4 regions of the Isoptericola sp. MSGPD8_1_ISO-PGPR-S23-394 genome follow, and region 1 is predicted to be linked to each of the others. Evidence: riboswitches for the same ligand, from Rfam matches in the RefSeq annotation. Region 1 holds a riboswitch; each other region holds the start of a gene.
The links. A riboswitch is a leader RNA that binds a small molecule or an ion and turns the genes downstream of it on or off. The one in region 1 is predicted to bind thiamine pyrophosphate.
Positions count from the first base shown of each region.

Region 2: linked by a shared signal. The riboswitch ahead of AC3RJ8_RS01665 (thiamine ABC transporter substrate-binding protein) and the one ahead of thiD (bifunctional hydroxymethylpyrimidine kinase/phosphomethylpyrimidine kinase) in region 1 are both predicted to bind thiamine pyrophosphate.
Region 3: linked by a shared signal. The riboswitch ahead of thiO (glycine oxidase ThiO) and the one ahead of thiD (bifunctional hydroxymethylpyrimidine kinase/phosphomethylpyrimidine kinase) in region 1 are both predicted to bind thiamine pyrophosphate.
Region 4: linked by a shared signal. The riboswitch ahead of thiC (phosphomethylpyrimidine synthase ThiC) and the one ahead of thiD (bifunctional hydroxymethylpyrimidine kinase/phosphomethylpyrimidine kinase) in region 1 are both predicted to bind thiamine pyrophosphate.

Region 1 covers NZ_CM176517.1:1,952,956-1,958,081, reverse strand. Annotated here, with positions in the region: gene AC3RJ8_RS08905 (LuxR C-terminal-related transcriptional regulator) at 1-719, opposite strand, end outside; gene AC3RJ8_RS08900 (alpha/beta hydrolase family protein) at 863-1,759, opposite strand; TPP riboswitch at 1,965-2,060, shown strand; gene thiD (bifunctional hydroxymethylpyrimidine kinase/phosphomethylpyrimidine kinase) at 2,051-2,968, shown strand; gene AC3RJ8_RS08890 (hypothetical protein) at 3,042-4,433, opposite strand; gene AC3RJ8_RS08885 (class I SAM-dependent methyltransferase) at 4,497-5,126, opposite strand.
Region 2 covers NZ_CM176517.1:364,564-369,689, forward strand. Annotated here, with positions in the region: gene AC3RJ8_RS01650 (sulfite exporter TauE/SafE family protein) at 2-919, shown strand; gene AC3RJ8_RS01655 (PAS and ANTAR domain-containing protein) at 1,018-1,749, shown strand; gene AC3RJ8_RS01660 (DUF4235 domain-containing protein) at 1,784-2,068, opposite strand; TPP riboswitch at 2,166-2,270, shown strand; gene AC3RJ8_RS01665 (thiamine ABC transporter substrate-binding protein) at 2,326-3,420, shown strand; gene AC3RJ8_RS01670 (ABC transporter permease) at 3,597-5,126, shown strand, end outside.
Region 3 covers NZ_CM176517.1:2,873,343-2,878,468, forward strand. Annotated here, with positions in the region: gene guaA (glutamine-hydrolyzing GMP synthase) at 1-750, opposite strand, end outside; gene AC3RJ8_RS13140 (OmpA family protein) at 800-1,447, opposite strand; gene AC3RJ8_RS13145 (hypothetical protein) at 1,444-2,082, opposite strand; gene thiE (thiamine phosphate synthase) at 2,161-2,808, opposite strand; TPP riboswitch at 2,851-2,955, shown strand; gene thiO (glycine oxidase ThiO) at 2,947-4,194, shown strand; gene thiS (sulfur carrier protein ThiS) at 4,191-4,448, shown strand; gene AC3RJ8_RS13165 (thiazole synthase) at 4,457-5,126, shown strand, end outside.
Region 4 covers NZ_CM176517.1:3,003,292-3,008,417, forward strand. Annotated here, with positions in the region: gene AC3RJ8_RS13815 (pyridoxal phosphate-dependent decarboxylase family protein) at 1-790, opposite strand, end outside; gene thiC (phosphomethylpyrimidine synthase ThiC) at 1,009-2,751, opposite strand; TPP riboswitch at 2,747-2,852, opposite strand; gene AC3RJ8_RS13825 (Tat pathway signal sequence domain protein) at 2,952-4,412, opposite strand; gene AC3RJ8_RS13830 (MaoC family dehydratase) at 4,533-4,964, opposite strand; gene AC3RJ8_RS13835 (FAS1-like dehydratase domain-containing protein) at 4,964-5,126, opposite strand, start outside.

The DNA of each region.
Region 1 (5,126 bases):
GCGAGTCCGTGCCGGCGTGCGGTCCCCAGGGCCGCGGCGGCATGGAGGGGCACGTCGGCGAGGGGGCCGAGCACAGAGGTGACCAGCGCCAGCACCGCGCGGTGGTGGGCGGCGGTGTTGACCCGGCCGGACCGACGCGCGGCGTGCCAGCCCGCGACGGCGTGGTCGCGCGCCTGGGCGTGCCGGCCGGCCCGCAGCTCGGCGTAGGCGACGTGCTCGGTGGCACGGGCGACCAGGGCAGGGTCGCCGGCTGCCCGTGCGGTGGCGAGGGCCCGGGCTCCGGCGCGGCACGCCGTGGTGACGTCCCCCGTCAGCAGGGCCGCGGTGGCCGCGAGCCGCAGCGAGTCCGCCTCGTGGGCGCCTCGCAGCTGTTCGACCACCCGGCGCAACGGCTCCGCGGACTCCTGCGGTCGTCCCTCGAGCAGCGTGTGCAGCCCTCGCAGGTAGTCGCGCGGCGGCCCGGCGTCGGGGGTGCACGCCGCCAGACCGTGGGTCACGGTGTCGCGGCAGGCCGCGAGGTCTCCGGCGGACCAGGCGGCGTCGACGGCGCCCAGGACGGCTGCCATGACGTCGCCGGGGACGGCGGTGCCGGGACGTGCCACCAGGGCGTCGCGGGCGAGGTCGAGGCTGGCACAGGCGTCGGTGGCCGGGCCGTCGGCCTGGAGCTGCTGTCCGCGGGCCAGCTCGACCAGTCCGGGCGGGGGCGCCGTCGTCTCCATGGGCCGAGGCTAGGCGGATGCCGTCCAGGCGCCAGCCGGCGTTGTGCCCGGCCCCGGCCGCCGGCAGCCGATGCTGTGCGGGGGCACACGGGCGGGTGGCCGCACGACGGTGCGACCACCCGCCCGGTCGGGGGGAGCGGAGGTCAGAAGGGGCAGGAGCTCTCGTACACCTCGACGTCCGAGAACCATCCGGTCGAGGGGCCGGGGCACAGGAACTGCGTATACCGGTCGTCGTCGTCGACGAACCGCTTGAGCCAGGAGATCGAGTACTTCGCGATCGTCGTGTTGGAGTAGTTGGGGGCGAAATGGCTCGCCCCGTCGAGCTCCAGGTAGGCCTTCGGCAGGTCGTCGTCCAGCGACTCGTAGAACGGTTCGGCGTGCGTCTCGTGGCGCGCCACCGAGTCGTTCTCGGCGCCGAAGATCAGCGTCGGGGTCGCCACGGACGACCAGTCCTTCTTCAGGTGCCACGGCGTCATCGGGATGGCGGCCTTGATCTCCGGGTTGTCGTCCACCGCGCGCAGCGTGCCGCCGCCCCCCATGGAGTGACCCATGAGTGCCAGGCGGTCCTCGTCGATGCGATCGGCCACCGGGCTGGAGCCGGTGAGGTAGTCGAGCGCCGCCTGGATCTGGTCGGCGCGCGAGTCGGGCTGGTCGTAGATCGAGTTCGTGGCCATCGTGAGCAGCACGAACCCCTGGGAGGCGAGCCGGGGGCCCAGCCACGCGATGGTGCTCTCCGTACCGGTGTAGCCGGGCGAGACCACCACTGCGCCGAAGGCCCCGTCACCGGTGGTGGTGGGGTAGTAGATCGTGCCGCCGCCGAACCCGGAGACCCAGCTCGAGACGTTCCGCTCGGAGACGGTGTAGGCCCCTCGGGTGGCCTCGATGCTCGACTCGGTCGGGTCCGGTCCGCGCTCGTACGGGTTGTCGGCCGCGTGGGCCGCGGCGCCGGAGGCGACCCCGATGCCCACGGCGACGGCGAGGGAGGCCAGGGCTCCCGTGAGACGTCGGCCCGACCGGGCCGTGCTCGGTGCGTGCTGCATGATGCGTCCTCTCTGACGGTTCTGACAGCGCTGACGGTGCCTCGCCGGCCGGTCGTCGTCGGTGACGCCGGACGCGGCGGAGCGGGTGCTGCTCGCCCAGCGTGCTGGTGGCGGCTGCACCGGGCATCGGCAGGATCGCCGGTGCCGGCCCGCCGGGGCGCGGGTGAGACACCGTCTCGGGCCGCCGGCGGCCGCGCTACGGTGGTCCGACGACACGGGGTGCGCCCGCCCGGGAGCTGAGATCACACCCGTCGAACCTGAAGCAGCCAGCACTGACGAAGGGATGTCGCGATGCCGTCGAACCCGCGCACCGTCACCACCGTGACCGCCGTCGCCACCCGAGCGGCCGTCTCCCGCCGGCCTGGCGCACCCGCGTCACGCCGGGCCGTCCCGCGGGTGCTCTCCGTCGCGGGGTCCGACCCGAGCGGCGGAGCGGGCATCCAGGCGGACCTGAAGTCGGTGGCTGCCGCCGGCGGCTACGGCATGGCTGCCGTGACGGCGCTGACCGCACAGAGCACGCAGGGGGTGAGCGCGGTGCACGTGCCGCCGCCGTCGTTCCTCGCGGAGCAGCTCGAGACCCTGTGCGCCGACGTGACGCTCGACGGGGTCAAGATCGGCATGCTGGCCACCGCCGGAGCGGCCCACGTCGTCGACGAGTGGCTCGACCGGCTCGCCGGGCCGTCGCGGCCCCCGGTGGTGGTCGATCCCGTCATGGTCGCCACCTCCGGAGACCGTCTGCTGGACGGCGACGGCGAGGAGGCCCTGCGCCGGGTGCTGGACCACGCGGACGTCGTCACGCCCAACACGGCCGAGCTCGCCGTGCTGCTGTGCGAGCCCGTCGCCACCGACTGGCGGGGGGTGCTGGGCCAGGCGGCGGTGCTGGCCGAGCGGCACGGCGTGCGCGTCGTGGCCAAGGGCGGCCACCTGGACGGGGACCAGGTGCCCGACGCGCTCGTCGCACCCGACGGGCTGGTGGTCGAGGTCCCCGGTACCCGGTTGCGCACGTCCAGCACGCACGGCACGGGCTGCTCGTTGTCGAGCGGCCTGGTGACGCGATACGCGCGCGGCGGCGACTGGGCCGAGGCGTTGCGGGAGACGAAGTCGTGGCTCACCGGTGCGATCGCTGCCGGGGCGGCCCTGGAGGTCGGTCGGGGGAACGGGCCGGTGGACCATCTGTGGGCGGCGCGCCGGGGCCCTGTGCCGGGCTGAGCCGGGCTGACTCGTGTCGGCTCCTGCGGGCCTGAGTCCTGCCGGGTGCGGCCCGGCGGGACCGCGGGATCCGTCAGTCGAACAGGTCGCCGATCTCGTCCAGGATCCCGCCGAGGACCATGCCGCCCAGCACGGCGCCGAAGGCCCCCGAGCTCCCGCGCCCCGCGGCCGTGGGCCGTCGCTCGTCCCACGGCCGCGCCGCACCGCCGCCCGCCCGCGCGAGGTCGCGGCGGGCGAGCTCGGTCGCCTCGGTGGCGAGCGCCGCGGCGCGGCGGGCGCCGTCGACCGACGACTCGGCGTCGGTGGCGGCGCGAGCTGCCGCGAGCTCGCGTGCCGCCTCGGCGAGCCGGGTGCGGGCGTCCGGCCCGACGGGTGCGCGGTAGTCGTCGACGACGGACCGGGCCGCTGCCACCTGGCGGGCGGCATCGTCGAGCGCGGGACCCCGCTGGGCGGTCGCCCGTCGGGCCCGCTCGTCGCGCTCGAGGCGGTCGCGCACGGCGTCGTCCAGGGCGGTGTTGGTCTCCCGGAGCCGTGTCAGGGTGGCGATCGGGTCGCTCGGCCCGTCGGACGGCGGGAGCGACGCCAGGGTGTCCTCGAGGGCGTCCGCGGCGGTGTCGACGGGTCCCCGACGCCGGTCCGCGGGCATCGCACGTGCTTGGGCGAGCTCGGTGCGGGACTCCGCGACCAGCGCGCCGAGCGCGGCCTCGGCGCGCAGGGCCTCGGACTCGAAGTCCTCGACGGCGGCGAGCAGACCCTCGGCGCGGTGGACGGCCTCTTCGGCCGCGCGCGTCCCGGCCACCGCCTGGGCGACCTGCTGCGAGGTGAGGCGGCGCCGCGCAGCCGCCGCGCTGCGAGCGGCGAAGTCCAGCAGCCGGGCGGCCTGCGCCGGGTTGTCCGCCACCGGCGCGAGCGCGTGGTCCGTGTAGTCGGCGCGAAGCCGCTCGACGTCCGCGCGTGCCGGATCGACGGCGCTCCGTACGGCGTCGATGCGCTCCTCGACCCGTGCGACCGCCTCCGGCGTCGCGCGGGCGGAGCGGCGCCGCTCGGCCAGGCCGGCGTGCAGGTCGTCGAGGGCCGTCCCGGCGGCACCGCAGAGTTCCACGATGCGCCCCGACCACTCCTGACGCTCGGCGTCGGTGTCGGGGACGTGGTCGTGCAGGAGCTGGTTGAGGTGGAAGGCCTCGCGCAGGTGCCCGCGCGCCCGCCGCAGCGCCGGGCCGGCGTCGGCGGTGGCCGGCTCGCCCAGCTCCGCCACGGCGAAGGCCAGCTCGTCCTCGGCCAGCCGCGCGCGCTCGTCGGTGCGGACGAGCGCCGAACCGGCGGCGGTCGTGAGGCGGTCGAGCTCGGTCCGGGCAGCCTCGTGCCGGCGCTCCCGGCGTCGCCGTCCGCGGAGCAGCAGCGCGAACCCTGCGACGACCACTAGCACCACACCCGTCACCACGCCGACCAGCTGCACGCCATCCATGCCCGGCATCGTACGGGCAGCATCGAACGTCGAGCATCGAGCACCCAGGGCGGGGTGAGCGGCTCAGCCCGGTCGGCGTGCGACGACCTCGAAGGTGTGCCAGCGCTTGGCCCCGCCGAACGAGGCCCCGCCGAACGAGGCGCCGTCGTGCTCCTGCTCGTCGACGACGTGCACGTCCAGACCATCGACGAGCCGCACGACGTCGTCCCAGCGGTGGAAGGTCAGACTCTCGGCCGCGACCGGGTCCGCCGCCCACCCGTCACGCTCACCGAGGAAGGTAGCGCCGACCCAGCCTCCCGGTGCCAACGCGGCGCGGACGCCGTCCCAGACGCGCTGAAAGCTCGACGGCAGGACGAAGGGCAAGGAGAAGGCCGCGTGGACGAGATCGGCGCTCGGCAAGGGAAGCACCTCCTGGACGCTGGCCACACGCACCTGCAGGCCGGCTCGCAGGGCCGCGGGCACCTCGCGCGCCACCAGGTCGGCCGTGGCCGGCGCTGGATCCACGGCCAGCACGCGCCAGCCCGCGCGCACGAGTGCCGCGGTCTCCACCCCGGCGCCGGCGCCCAGGTCGACAGCCTGGCGCCCGGAGCCCTGGCCGGCCCGGGCCAGCAGGTCGCGGCAGAGCCGCCGTGGCGCCCGTCCGGCCCGGCAGGCGTTGTTGCGGTCCCAGCGTGCGAGGTCGAAGCGGGTCAT
Region 2 (5,126 bases), 1.6 Mb from region 1:
CGTGCACACCCTCGTACTCCTCGCCCTGGTCGGTCTGGGGGCACAGCTCGTCGACGGCAGCCTCGGCATGGCCTATGGCGTCACCTCGACGACCCTCCTGCTGATGATCGGCACCAACCCCGCGGCTGCCTCGGCGACCGTGCACCTGGCCGAGATCGGGACCACCCTCGCCTCCGGCGCCTCGCACTGGCGTTTCGGGAACGTCGACTGGCGCGTCGTCGCGCGGATCGGTGTCCCCGGTGCGGTGGGAGCTTTCGTCGGGGCCACGTTCCTCTCGTGGCTCTCGACGGAGATCGCCGGCCCGCTGATGTCCGTGCTGCTCCTCGGCCTGGGCCTCTACGTCCTGTTCCGGTTCACGTTCCGGGGGCTCCGCACCGACCGGGTGGGCCAGCCGCTGCGCCGACGCTTCCTCACCCCGCTCGGGCTGGTCGCCGGATTCATGGACGCGACGGGCGGCGGGGGCTGGGGGCCGGTCGGTACCCCGGCGATCCTCGCGAGCGGGCGGCTCGAGCCCCGGAAGGTCATCGGTTCGATCGACACCAGCGAGTTCTTCGTCGCAGTGGCTGCGAGCCTCGGCTTTTTCGTCGGGCTCGGGACGGCGGGGATCGAGACTTCCTGGGCGATCGCCCTGCTGATCGGCGGGCTGATTGCCGCCCCGATCGCGGCCTGGATCGTGCGGTGGGTTCCTCCGCGCGTCCTCGGGTCGGCCGTCGGCGGCCTCATCGTCCTGACGAACACGCGGACGCTCCTCGGGACCGAGTTCGTGTCCCTGGAAGGTGCCGCCGCGGCGGTCGTCTTCGGCGTCGTGGTTGTCGTCTGGGTGGGCGCGGTCGTCCACTCGGTCCGTGCACATCGCCGGGAGGTGGCCGGCGAGGCACCCGCATCCGACGACAAGTCGTCGCTGAAGCCCGTCGGGTGAAGCATCGGCCCTCGGGTGGCAGTTCTCCACCCCGGGAGTACGGTGGGCGGCACACCAGTCCTGACCGGGCGCCGTGCCCGGGAATCCGGAGAGTCGTCATGAGCGGGTCGTCGTCGCACCGCACCAGCCGAGCGACAGGTCTGGCCGCGGCCGCCGAGGCGCTGGCCGCTGGCGTGCAGCTCGTCGTGGGTCGGTACCGGGTCGAGGTCGAGTCCGGGCTGACGTGGTGGTCCGACGAGGTCTACCGGATGCACGGGCGGGAGCCGGGAGAGATCGAGCCCACCGTCGACCTGCTGCGCAGCCGCACCCACCCCGACGACCGCGCACGGCTCTCCCGGACAGCGGTCGTGGCGTTGCGGGCCGGGCGACCGTTCAGCAGCGCGCACCGCATCGTCGACCCGCACGGGAAGGCCCGCACCGTGGTCGTCACGGGGCAGGCGCAGCACGACGACGAGGGCGCGGTCAGCCACGTGGTGGGCTACGTGCTCGACATCAGCCCGGTGACGAGGGAAGCACTGGACCGCGAGTCGCACCGTGCGGTGGGGCGCGCGATGGTCTCGGCCGCTGCGGTCGAGCAGGCCAAGGGCGCCTTCATGGCGGTCCAGGGCATCGCGGAGGACGAGGCGGGCGACCGGCTCGGCGAAACAGCCGCACGGGCCGGCATCCCCGTCCAGGCGGCCGCCTCGCAGATCGTCGCGGCCCTGGCGTTGCACGCGGACCTCGCGCCGGACGACCGCCTCGCCGCGGCCTTGGCCGCCGTGCACACGGTGGACCGTCCCCACGGGCACGAGGCGCAGCTCGCGCGCCGCCGCCAGCGGAGCCGGAGCTGAGGGACGGCGTCCGGCCGTGGCGGCGCCGTCGGGCCTACACGACGGAGACGCTCTTGGCGCGCCGGTCGACCGCCTTGGTCACACCCTGACGGGCGAGCCGGCGGGCCAGCACGGCGACCCCACCGGTGACCGCCGCGAACGTGATCGCCTGGACGATCGGGATGTCGTCCGCGTCGAGGTCGATGGGGGCGTCGTGACCGGTGGCCTTCTCCCAGACGACCTTGATGAGCTTCTGCGCGACCCACCCGGCCGCGAACGTCGCGGCGACCGTCCCGATCTTGACCCCCAGCGAGGGCTCGGACTGCTCGGAATGCTCCACGGATCCTCCAGTACCAGACGGCAGCATCGGACGGTGCCGCGAGCGGCCCGCCCGACGGACGCCACCACCGTAGCGTGCGTGCGGTGTGTAGGCTCGGAGGGAACGACAGGGGAGCGCCAGCGAGCGCTGAGAGTGCGGTTCGCCGCAGACCCTCGAACCTGATCCGGTTAGCACCGGTGGAGGAAGTCGGGCTTCTCGATCCCGTGGTCCGCGAACGGCGGGCACGGCCCCCCTTCAGATCCGTCTGAGGAGGACGTATGACCATCCGTACCCGCCGCACCCTGGCAACCCTCGCCGTCGTCGGGCTGGTGCCCGCCCTGGCCGCCTGCACGGGCGACGACGCCCCGGGAGAGCAGGGGAGCACACCGGTCCCGGCGGACTCGTCCGCCGAGCTGTCCGGCACGGTGACGCTGGTCACGCACGACTCCTTCGCGCTGAGCGAGGGGCTCCTCGAGTCCTTCGAGGCAGACACGGGTCTGGAGGTCGAGCACGTCGCGGCGGGCGACGCCGGGGCGTTGGTCAACCAGCTCGTCCTGACCCAGGGCAGCCCGCTGGGCGACGTCGTCTACGGGGTCGACAACACGTTCGCGTCGCGGGCGGTCGAGGAGGGCGTGTTCGAGCCGTACACGCCCGAGGACCTGGACCCCTCGGTGAGCGCCCAGGTCGAGGAGGGCCTGGAGGGCCTGACCCCGATCGACCGTGGTGACGTGTGCCTCAACGTCGACACCGCGTGGTTCGAGGACGCGGACATCGAGCCGCCGACCGGCCTCGAGGACCTCACCGACCCGGCCTACGCCGACCTGACGGTCGTCACCAACCCGGCGACGTCGTCCCCCGGCTTCGCGTTCCTGCTGGCCACGATCAGCGCGTTCGGCGAGGACGCCTGGCAGGGTTGGTGGGCCGACCTCGCGGACAACGGGCTCCGGGTGACCGACGGTTGGTCGGACGCCTACTACGTCGACTTCTCCGGTGCGGGGGAGGGCGGGGAGCGCCCGATCGTGCTGTCGTACGCGACGTCGCCCGCCTTCACGGTCACCGAGGACGGCAGCGAGTCGACGACGACGGCGCTGCTGGGCACGTGCTTCCGGCAGGTGGAGTACGCGGGCGTCCTGGCGGGGACGGACAACCCGGACGGTGCCCGTGCCCTGGTGGACTTCCTCGCGTCCGGCGAGGTCCAGGCGGACATCCCGGCGAACATGTACATGTACCCGGCCGACGAGACGGTCGAGCTGCCGGCCGAGTGGGAGCAGTTCGCACCGCTGGCCGACGAGCCCTACGACGTCCCGGCCACGGAGATCGCCGAGCACCGCGACGAGTGGATCGAGCAGTGGACGGCCACGGTCATCGGGTGAGCCGGAGGCGACGCGAGGGTGAGGGCCGCAGCGGAGCAAGGCACTCGCCCGGTGCGGAGCCGCAGGCTCAGCCGAGACGGCATCGGGTGAGCCGGAGGCGACGCGAGGGTGAGGGCCGCAGCGGAGCAAGGCGCTCGCCCGGTGCGGAGCCGCAGGCTCGCCCAGGACTCGCTCCGGTGAGTCCGCGGCGCCGGCCCCGGTGGGCGTGGTTGGGCTGGGGCGGGGCGGTCGGCGTCCCGCTGGTGTTCCTCGCCGTCTTCTTCGCGTGGCCCGTGGTCGCGCTGGTCGTCGAGGGCTTCTTCGCCGACGACGGCGCGGGCGGGCGGACGCTCGACCTCTCCGGCTTCGCGGAGGTCCTGAGCGAGCCCCGGACGTGGCGGGTGGTCGGGCAGACGCTGGCGCAGGCGAGCGTCGGGACGCTGCTCAGCGTGCTGCTCGGCCTGCCGGGCGCCTACGTGCTGTACCGGTGCCGGTTTCGTGGTCGTACGTTGCTGCGCGGCCTCGTCACGGTGCCGTTCGTGCTGCCGACCGTCGTCGTCGGCGTCGCGTTCCGCAACCTGTTCACCCCGTCCGGTCCGCTCGGGTGGCTGGGGTGGCAGGAGAGCTTCGCGGGGGTCGTCGTCGCGCTGGTCTTCTTCAACTACTCGGTGGTGGTCCGCACGGTGGGCGGCCTGTGGGAGCGGCTCGACCCGCGGGCCGAGCAGGCGGCCCGCGCGCTCGGCGCCACCCCGTGGCGGGCGTTCCGGACGGTGACGCTGCCGGCGCTGGGCCCGGCGATCGCGTCGGCGGCGTCGGTGGTGTTCCTGTTCTGCTCGACGGCGTTCGGGGTCGTGCTGGTGCTCGGCGGCATGCGGTACGGCACGATCGAGACGGAGATCTGGATCCGGACGACGCAGTTCCTCGACCTGCGGGCCGCAGCGGTGCTGAGCGTGCTGCAGCTCGTCGTGGTGGTGGCAGCCCTGCTCGTGAGCGCCCGCCTGCGCGCCCGGCGGGAACGTGCCCTGCACCTGACCGGTGAGACGTCTGGCGCGCACCCGCTCGACCTGCGCGCCGCCCGTGACGCGCTGCCCGCGGCGACGACCGCCGTCGTCGTCGGGGGACTGGTCGCGTTCCCGCTCGTCGGGCTCGTGGCGCGTTCGTTCCAGGGGCCCGACGGTGCCTGGTCGCTCGCCAACTATGCCGCGCTGGGGACCACGGGCGGGCGCAACGCGCTGACGGTCACCGTGTGGGAGGCCACGCTCAACTCGCTGCGGATCGCGACGCTCGCGACGCTGATCGCGATCGTCGTCGGGGGACTCGTCGTGCTCGTCGTCTCGCGACGGCCGCGGGCACCCGGGCTGCAGCGTGCGGTCGCCGGGCTGGACGGGGTCTTCATGCTCCCCCTGGGCGTGTCCGCGGTGACGGTGGGCTTCGGGTTCCTGCTGACGCTGGACCGTCCGCTCGGGTTCGACGTCGACCTGCGTACCTCCGGGCTGCTCGTGCCGATCGCACAGGCGGTGGTGGCGATCCCGCTGGTCGTGCGGACGATGCTGCCCGTGCTGCGGGCGATCGACCCGCGGCTGCGGGAGGCCGCCGCCGTGCTTGGGGCGTCGCCGGGCCGGGTGCTGGCGAGCGTCGACCTGGCCCTCGCCGCACGCTCGCTGGGCCTGGCCGTCGGGTTCGCGTTCGCGGTGTCCCTCGGAGAGTTCGGCGCGACGTCGTTCCTC
Region 3 (5,126 bases), 920 kb from region 1:
GTCCCCCACGGCGCGCTGCACGAGCGCCGCGGCGACGGAGGAGTCCACGCCGCCGGACAGCCCGCAGATCACCCGGGCGTCGCCCACCTGGGCGCGGATGGCCGCGACCTGGTCGGCAATGACGTTGTCCGGCGTCCAGTCGGGCCGCAGCCCGGCGCCGGAGTACAGGAAGTGCTCGAGGACCTGCTGCCCGTGCGCGGAGTGCTTGACCTCCGGGTGCCACTGCACGCCGTAGAGGCGGCGTGCGGGGTCCTCGAACGCGGCGACCGGCGAGCCGGACGACGTCGCCAGGACGTCGAAGCCCTCGGGGGCGGCGTGCACCGAGTCGCCGTGGCTCATCCAGGTGGTCTGCGTCGCCGGGGTGTCCGCGAGGAGCACGCCGGCGGAGCAGACCTCGACCTCCGTGCCGCCGTACTCGCGGGTGCCCGTCTGGGCGACCTTCCCGCCGAGCGCCTGCGCCATCGCCTGGAAGCCGTAGCAGATGCCGAGGACGGGCACGCCCGCCTCGAACAGCGCGGCGTCGACGAACGGCGCACCGGTGGCGTACACCGACGACGGGCCGCCCGAGAGGATGATCGCCGCCGGGTTCTTGGCGAGCATCTGCTCCGGTGTCCACGTGTGGGGCACGATCTCGGAGTAGACCCTGGCCTCGCGCACGCGTCGCGCGATGAGCTGGGCGTACTGGGCGCCGAAGTCGACCACGAGGACGGGGCGCGGGGTGGGGGCAGGGGCGGTGGCGGGAGACGTCACGGGGCCAGGATAGAGGTCCGGTGGAGGCCGGCGGGCGCCGGACCAGCACTCAGGACGTCGGGTAGGTCACCTCGACACGGCGGTTCAGCGCCCGGCCGGCCGGGTTGTCCTCCCCACCCGTCGTGTTGTCCGCGACAGGTTCGCTCTCACCGTGCCCGCTGACCTGCAGGTCCAGGTCGCCGCGCGCTTCCCCGAGGACGTCGGCGACCGCCTGCGCCCGTTCCTCGGACAGGGCCTGGTTGTCGGCCGCGGAACCCACCGCGTCCGTGTGCCCGTCCACCCGCACGGCGGCGTCCTGCGGGATCCGCTCGGCCAGCTCCGCGACCGCTTCGGCAGCCCGGTCGGTGAGGTCGGCCGATCCGAAGTCGAACAGGAGGTCCGAGGTCAACGTCACGACGGTGTCGTCCGCCTCCTCGACGGTGCGCTCGAGGGTCGTGGTGGCGTCCGCCGGGTCGAGGGCGAACGTCGGGTCGGCGGGATCGAGGGCAAGCGTCGCGTCCGCGGCCATCTCGGCCGTGATCTCCACGGACTCGAGCTCGGCACGCTCGGCCGCCAGCTCCTCGGCCACCTCGGCCACGGCCGCGCCGTGCGGGTGGGGGCTCGGGGACGACGTCGCGTGCGCCGGCCCGGCGAGCGTCGTCGCGGACAGCACCACGACGCCTCCCGCTCCTCGCGCGACGGCCGACCAGGTCCTCATGCCGGATCGCCCGCGGAGGTCACGGTGGCACCGGTGAACACGGGCAGCCCCTGGCCGAGCGCGACGTCGAGCGTCCCGGGCTCGCCGTCCGGCGCCGGCAGCATGGCCCAGCCCTCGTTCGTCGCGTGGTTGACGAACCCGTCGAACGGGTACTTGGGCGAGGCAGTGGCGCTGTACCCGCACTGCTGCTGAGAGATGGCGCCCTCCTGCCACGATCCCCTCGTGCAGAAGGGCCGGTACTGGACCAGCGCGGCGGTGTCCGTGACGGTGGGGATCCAGTCGACACCGAGGTCGCTGTGGCTGGCCGTCTCGTCGTCGGCCGCGCCGTCGTTCTCCCAACGGAGCGCGTACCGCACGGTCGTGACGTCGTCCCGTACCTCGAGCGTCCGCAGCGTGACGGTGATCGTGCCGCCCGCTTCGCCCGGGGTGTCGATCGTCTGCTCGGCCATCACCACGTCGGGCCCCGGCGCCTCGGCGGTGCCGACGGCCGCGTCCGCGCTCCCGGAAGCGCCCGGCGCCGGCTCGTCCGCGGTCGAGGTGGCGTCGGCCGAGGAATCCTCGTCGCCGCTCCCGGTACATCCGGTCAGCAAGAGGGCCGCGGCCAGCGCGGCCACAAGGCGAGGACGGACGTTCATGGGTGACTCCAACAGCGTCGGCGGGTGTAGCGGTGTGATGGTGCCACGTCTCCTGACCGGGAGACAGGTCTCGGGGGGCTATCCGGCGAGCCGCTCGCGCAGCTCGCGCGCCGCCCGCTCCGGGTCCGGCGCCTCGGTGATCGCTCGGACGACGACGACCCGCCGGGCGCCGACGTCGAGCACGTCGTCCAACCGCTCGGCGTCGATCCCCCCGATGGCGAACCACGGCGTCGTCGGGATCGTGGCGGCGACCTCGCGCAGGAGGTCCAGCCCCACGGCGGCGCGGCCCGGCTTGGTGGGCGTCGACCAGATCGGGCCGACGCAGAAGTAGTCGACGTCCGCGTCGGCCTCCGCCGCGGCCGCCTGCGCGGCCGAGTGCGTGGACCGGCCCAGCACGGGTCCCGGGCCGAGCAACGAGCGGACCGCGGGCACCGGCAGGTCGCCCTGCCCCATGTGCACCACCGGCGCTCCGGTGAGCGACGCGACATCTGCCCGGTCGTTCACCGCCCACAGGGCCCCGTGCTCGGCCGCGACGCGGGCGACGAGCGACTGCAGCTCCAGCTCGCGCGCCGCGTCGATCGTCTTGTCCCGCAGCTGGACGACGTCGACGCCGCCGGCGAGCGCCGCGTGCAGGAACCGTTCCAGGTCGCCGCGGTCCTCGCGGGCGTCGGTGCACAGGTACAGGCGGGCGTCGGCGAGCCGGCCACGGACGGTGTCGGATGTCACGCAACGCAGTCTAGGAGCCGCCACCGGCGTGCCCGGGTAGGCTGCGGTGAGCACGGGAGCCCCGGTCGGGGCTGAGAGGGCGCAGCGGCGCCGACCGTCCCACCTGATCTGGATCATGCCAGCGAAGGGAGCACCGAGTTGGACCGACGTCTGCCCGCACCGCCCGCCGGCACGCGCGACCTCGTCGTGGTCGGCGCCGGCATCATCGGCCTCGCCGTGGCGTGGCGCGCCCTCGAGGCGGGCCTCAGCGTGACCGTCCTGGACCCCGACCCCGGCGACGGCTCCACCCGCGCCGCCGCCGGGATGATCGCCCCCGCCACCGAGGCGGAGTTCACCGAGGACACGGCGCTGCACCTGCACCTGACCGGCGCCTCCCGCTGGCTGTCGTTCGCCGCCGACCTGGAGTCCGCGTCCGGCCTCGGGGTCGGGCTGCGGGAGTCCGGCACGCTGACCCTCGCCTACGACGACACCGACGCCGCACTGCTGCGCCGGATCCTGGCGCTGCACACCCGCCACGCCGTCGCCTCGGAGCGGCTGGCGATCTCCGAGGCCCGGCGGCGCGAGCCCTTGCTGGGCCAGCGCCTCACCGAGGCGGCCTGGGTTCCCGGCGACCACGCCGTCGACCCGCGTGCCACCCACACCGCGCTGTGGCGGGCGGTCGACGCCCACCCGCGCGGCACCGTGGCCGCCCGGGCGGTCGTCCGGCTCGAGATGGAGGACGACCGGGTCGTCGGCGCGGTGGACGAGACCCGGCACCTGCACCGCGCCGGCGCGACCGTCGTGGCGGCGGGCTGGGCGTCCGCGTCGCTGCTCACGGACCTTCCCGGTGTCGCGGTCCCCGTCCGCCCGGTCAAGGGGCAGACCCTGCGGCTGCAGGCCGACCCGGAGCTCGCGCCCCGGCACGTGGTCCGCGGCCTCGTCCAGGGCCGCCCCGTGTACGTGGTCTCCCGTGCCCCGGCCACCGAGGGCCCGTGGAAGGGGCACTGTGAGCTCGTCATCGGGGCGACCACCGAGGAGAACCCGGACGACCGCCGTGCCACGGCGGGCGGTGTGTTCGCCCTGCTGCGCGACGCCCGGGTGCTGCTGCCCGCGGTCGACGAGGCGGCCCTCGTCGAGGCGACACCCCGCGCCCGCCCCTCCACCCCCGACAACATGCCGCTCCTCGGCCCGACGCACGTGCCCGGTCTCCACCTCGCCACCGGGCACCACCGCAACGGCATCCTGCTGGCGCCGCTGACCGCCGACGTCGTCGTGGCGGGGCTGACGGGCTCGTGGTTCGACGTCGACGTCCGGAGCGCCGACCCGTCGGCCATGCTCGCGGCCCTGCGCGCGACCGACCCGCGGCGCTTCTCCCCCACCAATCCCCCGACCCAAGGAGCACCGTGACGAGACACGACCAGCGCACCGCCGCCCCGGCGACCGCCCGGGTCAACGGCGCGGAGCACGACCTCGGCCCGACCGGCGCGGTCCCCGTCACCGAGCTGGTGGCAGAGCTCATGCCCGGTCACGTCGCCGACGGCGCGCCCCGCGGCCTCGCCGTCGCGATCGACGACGTCGTCGTCCCCCGCGGTACCTGGGAGTCCACCGTGGTCCGGGCCGGGGACCGCGTCGAGATCGTCACCGCCGTCCAGGGCGGCTGAGGAGGAACATGACACGCACCGACGTGCAGCACCCCCTGGTCATCGCGGGCACCGCCGTGGGTTCGCCCCTGGTGATGGGCACGGGTGGCGCGGCCAACCTGCTCACCCTCGAGGAGGCCCTGGTGGCCTCCGGGACGGGGCTGACCACCGTCGCGATGCGCCGCGTCGCCCCGCGCGCCGGCGGCGAGGCGTCCCGCGACGCGGGGATCTGGGGGCTGCTGGAGCGGCTCGGGATCCGCGCGCTGCCCAACACCGCGGGGTGCTTCTCCGTGCGCGAGGCGCTGCTGACCGCCCGGCTCGCCCGCGAGGCCTGCGGCACGAGCTGGGTCAAGCTCGAGGTCATCGCCGACGACGTCACCCTGCTCCCGGACCCGGTGGGTCTGGTGGAGGCGGCCGAGGAGCTGGTGCGCGACGGGTTCGTCGTGCTGCCCTACACCAACGACGACCCGATCCTGGCCCGGCGCCTCGAGGACGTCGGCTGCGCGGCGGTGATGCCGCTGGGCGCACCGATCGGTTCCGGGCTGGGTATCCTCAACCCCCGCAACATCGAGGCGATCGCGGACGCCGCCCGGGTCCCGGTGATCCTGGACGCCGGCATCGGCACGGCCTCCGACGCCGCGCTGGCGATGGAGCTCGGCTGCGACGGCGTGCTCCTCGCGACGGCCGTCACCCGCGCCG
Region 4 (5,126 bases), 1.1 Mb from region 1:
CGGTGGCGTCGGCGAGGTCGGCGATCGCGCCGAGGGGGTCGACGAGGCCGCGGTCCGTCGTGCCGGCCGTGGCGACCACCGCCATGACGACGTCGCCGGCCCGCTCCGTGGTGGCGAGCGCGGCGGCCAGGGCGCCCGGGTCCATCCGGCCGTCGTCGTCGGTGCCCACCGTCACGACCGCGTCGTCGGACAGCCCGAGGATCATCGCGGACTTCGCCACGGAGAAGTGGCTGCTGCCCGTGGTCAGGATGCGCAGCCGGTCCTGGAGGCCGTGGCGGGCGACCCCGCGCAGCCGGGAACCGTCCGGGCCGGTGAGGGCACGCTCGCGGGCGGCCAGCAGGGCGTGCAGGTTCGACTGGGTGCCGCCGGAGGTGAAGACGCCGTCTCCTCCGTGGAACCCGATCCGCGCGTTGGTCCAGCCGACCAGCCGGCGTTCCATGAGGGTGGCGACGGTCGACTGGTCGTAGGTGTCGACGGAGGTGTTGATCGCTGCCAGCATCGCCTCGGCCGCGACGGCGGGGATCGCCACCGGGCAGTTGAGGTGGGCCGCGTAGGCGGGGTCGTGGAACCAGACGGCGTGCGTGGCGTAGAGCTCGGCGGTCTCCCGCAGCGCCTCGTCGGTCCCGGCGCCAGCACCGTCCAGGTCGACGGCGTCGACGAGTGCGGCGAGCTCGGGACGGCTGGTCCCGCTCCAGGGCTGCTCGACGGTGGCGAGGCGGGCGGCGACGTCGTCGACGACGCGGTGGGTGGCGCGGGCGTAGGCGTGCGCCGAGGCACCGTGAAGCAGCATGTCCGTGCTGGTCAGCGTGGTCTCGGGCGGAGTGGTGGTCACGTCCGTGTGCTCCTCGCGGGAGTGGGTGAGATGGGCAGGCTTGCCTAACTTAGCCTCACCTAAGCCTCGGGTCCAGACGGGTCAGCATCCGAGACCGACGACACCCCTGCGGGTGCACGACACGCTGTCGGGCGCGACCGGGTCGCGGCGTGTCGTGCACCCGCAGGGGCGTGGGGCTATCTCACCGTCGGGGTCGGCAGGTAGACCTCGCCACCGGCGGCGCGGAACTCGGCGGACTTCTCCGCCATGCCGGCCTCGGCCTCGGCCACCACTCGCTGCTGGGCGCCCGCGTCGCCGAACTCGTCGCGGATGTCCTGCGAGATGCGCATCGAGCAGAACTTGGGTCCGCACATGGAGCAGAAGTGCGCCGTCTTGGCCGCCTCCGCCGGCAGCGTCTCGTCGTGGTAAGACTCGGCCAGCTCCGGGTCCAGAGACAGGTTGAACTGGTCGCGCCACCGGAACTCGAACCGGGCCTTGCTCAGCGCGTCGTCCCGCTCGGTCGCCCCCGGGTGGCCCTTGGCGACGTCCGCGGCGTGCGCGGCGATCTTGTAGGTCACGACGCCGGTGCGCACGTCGTCGCGGTTCGGCAGCCCCAGGTGCTCCTTGGGCGTGACGTAGCAGAGCATCGCCGTGCCGTACCGGGCGATCTCCGTGGCACCGATGGCGGAGGTGATGTGGTCGTACCCCGGGGCGATGTCCGTCACCAGCGGCCCCAGGGTGTAGAACGGGGCGCCGTCGCACAGCTCCTGCTGACGCTCGACGTTCTCGCGCACCAGGTGCAGCGGCACGTGCCCGGGACCCTCGACCATGACCTGCACGTCGTGCTGCCATGCCCGCTTGGTGAGCTCGGCCAGGGTGTCGAGCTCGGCGAACTGGGCCTCGTCGTTCGCGTCCGCGATCGACCCGGGCCGCAGGCCGTCCCCGAGGGAGAACGCGACGTCGTACCGCGCGAAGATCTCGCACAGCTCGTCGTAGTGGGTGTACAGGAAGTTCTCCTGATGGTGGGCCAGGCACCAGCCGGCCATGATCGACCCGCCGCGCGAGACGATGCCGGTCACCCGGTTCGCGGTGAGCGGCACGTAGCGCAGCAGCACCCCGGCGTGCACCGTCATGTAGTCGACGCCCTGCTCGCACTGCTCGATCACCGTGTCGCGGTAGATCTCCCAGGTGAGGCGCGAGGCGTCCCCGTCGACCTTCTCGAGGGCCTGGTAGATCGGCACCGTCCCGATCGGCACGGGCGCGTTGCGCAGCAGCCACTCGCGCGTGGTGTGGATGTCGTCACCCGTGGACAGGTCCATGACCGTGTCCGCGCCCCACTTCGTGGCCCACTGCAGCTTCTCCACCTCCTCGGCGATCGAGGAGTGGACGGCCGAGTTGCCGATGTTGGCGTTGACCTTCACCGTGAACGCCCGCCCGATGATCATCGGCTCTGACTCGGGGTGGTTGACGTTGTTCGGGATGATCGCGCGGCCCGCCGCGACCTCGGAGCGCACCAGCTCGACGTCGACCCCCTCGCGGATCGCGACGAAGCGCATCTCCGGGGTGATCTCGCCCCGGCGGGCGTAGTGCATTTGCGTGATGGTGCGGCCGTCGAGGCCGCGGCGCGGACGACGACGCTCGCCCCGCCACTCGGCCGAGGCGGCTCCGCGCCGGGCGGCCCCCCGGCCGTCGTCGGCCAGGGACCGCTCGCGGCCCGTGTACTCCTCGGTGTCCTCCCGCGCGGCGATCCACGCCGTGCGCAGGCCCGGGATCCCCTCGGTGGGGTCACCCCCCGGGCCGTCGGTGCGGTAGATCCGCACCGGAGGGTTGGCCGACCCGTCAGGGGCGTCGGCCAGGGTGATCTCGGTGACCGGGACCACGATCCCGGTCTCGGTGTCGCGCTCGAAGGCGAGCGCGCGCGACGGTGCGTCGTGCGACATGTGTACTCCATCTTCCTACGCCGGCATGACCCGGTCAGGTTCAACGGTCCGGGCCGCGTCAGCCCGATCTCAGCCCCTGCGTGAGGCTCCCGTGGGATCACCCGCAACGTAGCACGCACGCCCCCCACCTCGCTGTGGGTATGAAATCTACGGACTCAAGGGATGCGGATCCGTAGATTTCAAACCCACAGCGTCGGGGGTCAGGGACGACGACGGCGGAGCCCGCCGACCTGCAACGGGTTGGCACCGGCGGCGGCCAGGAGGTACCAGGACGTGGCGCCGGTGTGCTGCACCTGGAAGTAGCCGAATCCGAACCCGGTGTCGACGAGGCTCGTGGCGGCCACGACACCGGAGCGCTCCGGCAGCGCGTCCCCTCCCACCGTCTGCCCGCCACCGAGCAGGTCCTGCGTCCGGCGGACCTCGGCCAGCAGCCGTTCGGCCCGGGCGGCGTCACGACGCCCGCGCCCGCGGTCGGCCAGCGCGCAGGCGAGCTGCGCCGTGCCCTCCAGCCAGACGGCGTCCGGGTGCGCCTGGACGCCCTCGTACGAGGCCGTCGTGGTCAGGCTCGCGCTAGAGAACGTCACGCCGGAGATCGCGGTCCCCTCGGGGAGCTGCGAGCTCCCGGCACCCGCGACGTCGCGGGCGGCGAGGTCCGAGGCCGCCCAGTCGACGGCACGGCCGTACCGGTTCGCCCGCAGCGCGAGCCAGCCCCAGGTCGCAGGGTCCAGGGGCAGCGGGTCGGTGTTGATCTCCTCGCCGTCGTTCGTCCCGGTGTAGAAGTAGCCGCCACGCCGGTCCCACATGCGGTCGACGAACTCGCGGGCGTGACGCTCCGCCCGGCGCCAGCGCCGGCCGCCGGCCAGCGCGTCGAGCTGGCGGAAGAACGCCACGCAGTCGACGTTGTGCTCGGTCGAGCCGTTGGGGATCGGGGCGTTGCCGCCGTCGACCCCGAAGGAGAACCCGCCGAGCGTGCGCTCCGACCAGGTGTTGTCGAGGATCCACTCGCCGATCCGCACCGCGGCGTCCCGATAGCGCCGGTCGCCGGTCGCCTCGTAGGTGTGCAGCAGGGCGATGCCAGGCCAGGCCATGTCTCCGACCGCGGTCCCGAGGAACCCGAACTGCCAGCCGATGTTCGCGGTGCCGTCGGGCAGCTCGAGCCCGTAGGCCTGTGCGGAGCCGTCGTAGAACGTGTACGGGCCGGCGTTGTAGCCCTGGCGCAGGCGTCCGTCGTCGTGGGCCGGGTCGTGCTCCTGGGCGAAGACGAGGCCGTCGGCCAGGGTGGTGGCCCGCTCCACGTGCCCCCCGGCGAGCGAGGCGCAGATCATCAGGGCGACGTCGTAGACGAAGGCGGTCGAGAAGAGCCCGAGCTGGTCGGCGTAGGACTGGGCCAGGCGGGGCCCGGTGTCGACCTCGGGGTACGCGTCGGTCATCACGCCGAGGAACTCGTGGGCGCGCCGCACGGATCCGGCGGACCCCCCGGCGTGGCCAGGCCAGGGGCGACCCGCTCCGGTGTGCCCGGCGGCCCACGCCTCGGCGCCGGTGGCGAGCGTGAGGGCCCCGGCGGCGCCCGCGACGAGCACGCCGCGGCGCGAGACGCCTGCCGGGCGGGCGGACGGGTCGGTGGCGATCTCGGCGGCAGGGGTGAGGACGCGTCTGGGCATGAGCATCTCCTTCGATGTCCGCGCCCCCACCGTTGGGGACGCACCTCGAAGGTTACTCGTGTCACTCGCCGCTGTGAAGGGACCACGCGTCGCGGCGCACGCCGCTGAGAGGAGGTCCGCTCAGGAGAGGCGGACGACGGCCTGGGCGCGGCCCAGCACCTTGGCGCCGTCGTGCACGACGGCGAGATCGACGCGGGCGGTACCGGCCTCCGCGTCCAAGGCGCCGACGGTGGCGGTCACCTCGACCACGGTGGCACCTCGTGCGGGCACGGGCACCGGCTTGGTGAAACGTGTGCCGTAGCGGACGATCGCACCCGGGTCGCCGGCCCAGTCCTCGACGACACCGATCACGGAGCCCATCGTGCACATGCCGTGGGCGATGACCCCGGGCAGGCCGACCTCGGTGGCGAAGGCCTCGTCCCAGTGAATGGGGTTGAAGTCGCCGCTGGCACCGGCGTAGCGGACGAGCGTGGCGCGGTCGAGCTCGATCGAACGGGTGGCGACGACGTCACCCACCGACAGCGCTGCCAGCTCCGGTCGCTGCGTGGTCATCAGGGCTCCTCCCCGCGGACGACGAGGCTCGACGTCACCGTGGCGACGTGCTCACCCGGGGTGGCGTCGTCAGGCCCGGAGGCGGCGTAGATCTCGCAGCGCGTGGTGACCATCGAGATGCTCGAGCGCTGGGTGACCGCGTCGACGTGCAGGACCGTCACG